Regions from separate parts of the Streptomyces sp. NPDC101225 genome, predicted to be linked through region 2. Evidence: riboswitches for the same ligand, from Rfam matches in the RefSeq annotation. Region 2 holds a riboswitch; the other holds the start of a gene.
The links. A riboswitch is a leader RNA that binds a small molecule or an ion and turns the genes downstream of it on or off. The one in region 2 is predicted to bind glycine.

Region 1: it holds a riboswitch for glycine, as region 2 does, so the genes downstream of both, gcvT (glycine cleavage system aminomethyltransferase GcvT) here and gcvP (aminomethyl-transferring glycine dehydrogenase) in region 2, are expected to answer to the same signal.

Annotation. Positions count from the first base shown of each region.
Region 1 covers NZ_JBIWOE010000009.1:2,350-4,799, reverse strand. Annotated here, with positions in the region: gene ACIRPX_RS15190 (AAA family ATPase) at 85-786, opposite strand; glycine riboswitch at 959-1,051, shown strand; gene gcvT (glycine cleavage system aminomethyltransferase GcvT) at 1,194-2,312, shown strand; gene gcvH (glycine cleavage system protein GcvH) at 2,432-2,450, shown strand, end outside.
Region 2 covers NZ_JBIWOE010000010.1:10,109-12,558, forward strand. Annotated here, with positions in the region: partial or broken gene ACIRPX_RS16580 (DNA polymerase IV) at 1-526, shown strand, start outside; partial or broken gene ACIRPX_RS16585 (PRC-barrel domain-containing protein) at 451-819, opposite strand; glycine riboswitch at 933-1,028, shown strand; gene gcvP (aminomethyl-transferring glycine dehydrogenase) at 1,204-2,450, shown strand, end outside.

The DNA of each region.
Region 1 (2,450 bases), on a different contig from region 2:
CCGCCTGCTGAGAACCGCTGCTGCTGAGAACCACCGCTGATGGGAGCCGGTGCTGCCGAGAAAGCACTGCTGAGGCTGGAAAGGCTAGCGGGTGGGAGGGCGCGGGGACCCGGCCCAGGCCGTGAAGCCGATCCTGCGCAGCACGTCCGCCGCGTCCCGGTCCAGCAGCACCGCCGAGCCCACGCCCGCGGGCAGGTCACCGCGCTCCACGGAGCGGATCAGCCGCGCGGCCGCCGTGCGGTGCCGCAGGAAGGCGTAGCGGGAGACGCCGCGGCCGCGCTCGCGCTGGCCCCTGAGTGCCGTGCCCGGTGCGACGTCCAGGAGCAGCAGGTGCAGGGCGCCGCCGCGGCGGCGGGCCTCCCGGGCCAGCCAGCCGCGCACCCAGGCCTGGGTGCCGCAGTCGTGCACGACGGCGCCCCCACCGGCGGCGAGGGCCCGGCGCAGGCCGGCGAAGTGCGCGAGGCGGACCAGGGGGCGGTAGACCGCGTACGGCAGCATGCGCGGCACCCGGGCGGCCCATCGGTCGCGGGTGTCCTGGGAGTCGACGCGCGGGCCCCGCACGGCGCGCTCCATCAGCGTCGACTTGCCACTGCCGGGCAGGCCGGTGACGACCACGAGGTCGCTCGGGCCGAAGAGCAGGGCGTGCGGGCTGCGACCCGAGCGGTCGCGCAGGTCGCGGACCACGGGGGCCCGGCCGCCGCGGGCCTCCCGGGCCGGGGCCGCGGACTGCTTCGGCAGCGCGAGGGCCGAGGTCGTGGCGTACGCCGTGGGCCTGTTCACCGTGATCGTCCTCCCCTGGGCCGGGCGCGGATTCCCCGCCCGTCGAGTGTAAAGAGAAGGTAATGCGCCGCGCCTCGCGTTTTCGTGATCGCTCTGCCACAGGCCGGTTACAGATGCGGACCTGCCACCCGTGGAGAAGGCGTGCAATGATGTGCGCGCCAACTGCATACCGGCCGCTTGAATCCGCGCGGGAGAGTCCCCAGACCACTGGGGCGCCGAAGGAGCAAGTTCCTCCCTTGAATCTCTCAGGCCCCGTTACCGCGCGGGCGAGGCACATCTGAAAAGCGGGCCGCTGCGTCAGTGGCTCCACCCAAGGTGCAAGCTCCGATCGCCGCGCGATCAGGGCGAACCTCTCAGGTTCCGATGACAGATGGGGAGGAACGACCATCTGTCATGACTTGGGAGACGGACCGATGAGCAGTACCGAACCGCGCCGTACCGCGCTCGATGCCCTGCATCGCTCGCTCGGCGCGACGATGACCGACTTCGCCGGCTGGGACATGCCCCTGCGCTACGGCTCCGAGCGCGACGAGCATCTCGCGGTGCGCACCCGGGCCGGGCTCTTCGACCTCTCGCACATGGGCGAGATCACGGTCACCGGCCCCGAGGCCGCCGCCCTGCTGAACTTCGCCCTGGTCGGCAACATCGCCTCCGTGGGCCTCGGCCGCGCCCGCTACACCATGATCTGCCGCGCCGACGGCGGCATCCTGGACGACCTGATCGTCTACCGGCTCGGCGAGACCGAGTACATGGTCGTGGCGAACGCCTCCAACGCCCGGACCGTCCTGGACGCGCTGACGGAGCGGGCGGCGGCCTTCGACGCCGAGGTGCGCGACGACCGCGACGCCTACGCGCTGCTCGCCGTGCAGGGCCCCGAGTCGCCCGGGATCCTCGCCTCGCTGACCGACGCCGACCTCGACGGCCTGAAGTACTACGCGGGCCTGCCCGGCACCGTCGCGGGTGTCCCCGCCCTCATCGCGCGCACCGGCTACACCGGCGAGGACGGCTTCGAGCTGTTCGTGAAGCCGGAGCACGCCGTCGAGCTGTGGCAGGCGCTGACCAAGGCCGGCGAGGGCGCCGGCCTGGTCCCCTGCGGGCTGTCCTGCCGGGACACCCTGCGCCTGGAGGCCGGCATGCCGCTGTACGGGCACGAGCTGTCGACCTCGCTGACCCCCTTCGACGCCGGGCTCGGCCGGGTGGTGAAGTTCGAGAAGGACGGCGACTTCGTGGGGCGCGCCGCGCTGCAGGCGGCCGCCGAGCGCGCGCAGGAGAACCCGCCGCGCGTCCTGGTCGGCCTGGTCGCCGAGGGCCGCCGGGTCCCGCGCGCCGGGTACCCGGTCGTCGCCGGCGGCGCGGTGATCGGCGAGGTCACCTCCGGCGCTCCCTCCCCCACGCTGGGAAAGCCGATCGCGATGGCGTACGTCGACGCGGCGCACGCGGCGCCCGGCACGGCCGGGGTCGGCGTGGACGTCCGGGGCAGCCACGAACCGTACGAGGTCGTGGCACTGCCGTTCTACAAGCGGCGGAAGTAGACACTGGACGGGTACGGCCGGGGCCACGGACGTGACTCCGCGCACATCCCCCTGTTCCCTCACGCATCCAGCAGTCCCCCCTTCACCAGCACCTTCGCGCGTACAGGAGAATTCAGGCCATGAGCAACCCCCAGCAGC
Region 2 (2,450 bases):
GCTGCGCGGTCCCACCGACGATCCGGCGGTGGTGCGGGAGGCGGCGGCCCGGCTGCTGGACACCGTGGACACCACCGGCGGGGTACGGCTGCTCGGGGTCGGCGTCAGCGGCCTCGCCGACTACACGCAGGAGGATCTGTTCGCGCAGGCGGCGGGGGAGGAGGCGGCCGTACCCGTGGAGGAGCCGGCCGACGAACCCGCGCAGGTGGAGACGGCGCCCGCCGAGCGGCGCTGGCGCTCGGGACACGATGTGCGGCACACCGAGTTCGGGCACGGGTGGGTGCAGGGCAGCGGCCTCGGACGGGTCACGGTGCGGTTCGAGACGCCCGCCTCGCAGCCCGGGCGGGTGAGGACGTTCCGGACCGACGACCCCGACCTCGAGCCGGCCGATCCGTTGCCGTTGGTGGCGCAGGGACCGGGCACCACCTTTGCCGAGGTGTCCTAGGTGTCGGTGTCCCCCGTGCCCGCGAGCTTGCCGAAGGAGCGGTCCGGGGCGGAGGGAGGCGTGGCGGTGTCGAGTCCGTAGTGGTGATAGAGCTGAAGCTCCTGTTCGGGGGAGAGGTGACGGCCGACGCCGAAGTCCGGGGCGTCCTTGATCAGGGTCCGGTCGAAGGGGACCTGAAGGGTGCCCTCGACCAGTTCGCTGGGTGCCAGCGGGACGAAGGCGTCGCGGGAGAACAGGCCGGTGCGTATGGCCGCCCACTCCGGCACCCCGGTCGCGTCGTCGAGGTAGACCTCGTCGATGGTGCCGAGCTTGGTGCCGTTGCGGTCGAACGCCTTGCGGCCGATCAGGTTGCGCGGATCGATCTCGGTCTGCACGGTCCCTCCACTTGGTCGCAACTCATCCGTAAGCACTACAAAAGAACACAACGGGCCAGGTGGCCACTCGGAAGACCGGTCTTTGTGCGCGCTGGTAGGCTGACAGCGGCTGCTGACCCCGTGCGGGAGAGTCCTCCAGACGTCATCGGAGGCGCCGAAGGAGCAAATCCTCCCCGGAATCTCTCAGGCACACGTACCGCGCGGACGAGGTCACTCTGGAAAGCAGGGCGGGTGTCGACGGCTTCCGCTCTCACCGACGGTGAAAACCGGACGCCTTCGGGCGATCCGGTGAAGCTCTCAGGTTGAGATGACAGAGGGGGAGGCCGTCCGGGTACCCGTGCCGTGGTGCCCCTCGAAGGTCGTGTCGACCAGGAGGCCTCCGCAATGACCCCGCATCGCGTTCCGCTCACCGAGCTGGAGAAGGGGATTCCCTTCGAACAGCGTCATATCGGGCCCGACCACGAGGCCCGGGCCAAGATGCTCGCGCAGGTCGGCTACGGCTCGCTGGACGAGCTCACGGCCGCCGCGGTCCCGGATGTGATCAAGAACGCCGACGCCCTGGAGCTTCCGGGCGCGCGCACCGAGCCCGAGGTGCTGGCCGAGTTGCGGTCGCTCGCCGACCGCAACGAGGTGCTCGACTCCATGATCGGGCTCGGGTACTACGGCACCTTCACGCCGCCCGTCATCCTGCGCAACGTCATGGAGAACCCGGCCTGGTACACGGCCTACACGCCGTACCAGCCGGAGATCTCGCAGGGCCGGCTGGAGGCGCTGCTGAACTTCCAGACGATGGTCGCCGACCTCACCGGACTGCCCACCTCCGGAGCCTCGCTGCTCGACGAGGGCACGGCCGCCGCCGAGGCCGTGGCGCTGTCCCGCCGCATGGGCCGGAACAAGAAGGGCCTGTTCCTGGTCGACGCGGACGTGCTGCCGCAGACCATCGCCGTGATCGAGACCCGTGCCGAGCCGGCCGGTGTGGAGGTCGTGGTCGCCGACCTCACCGACGGCATCCCGGCCGGGGTCGCCGAGCGCGAGATCAACGGCGTGCTGGTGCAGTACCCGGGCGCCTCCGGTGCCGTGCGGGACATCAAGCCGCTGATCGACCAGGCGCACGAGCTGGGCGCGCTCGTCACCGTCGCCGCCGACCTGCTCGCGCTGACGCTGCTGAAGTCGCCCGGTGAGCTCGGTGCGGACATCGCCGTCGGCACGACGCAGCGCTTCGGTGTGCCGATGGGCTTCGGCGGGCCGCACGCCGGCTACATGGCGGTGCACGAGAAGTTCGCGCGCAGCCTGCCGGGGCGGCTCGTGGGCGTGTCCGTGGACGCCGACGGGCACAAGGCCTACCGGCTCGCACTGCAGACCCGTGAGCAGCACATCCGGCGCGAGAAGGCCACCAGCAACATCTGCACCGCGCAGGTGCTGCTCGCCGTCATGGCCGGAATGTACGCCGTCTACCACGGGCCCGAGGGCCTGCGGGCCATCGCGCAGCGCACCCACCGCTACGCCACGGTCCTCGCCGAGGGACTGCGGGCCGGCGGGGTCGAGGTCGTGCACGGCTCCTACTTCGACACGCTCACCGTGCGGGTGCCGGGCCGCGCCGCCGAGATCGTGGACGCCGCGCGCGCGAACGG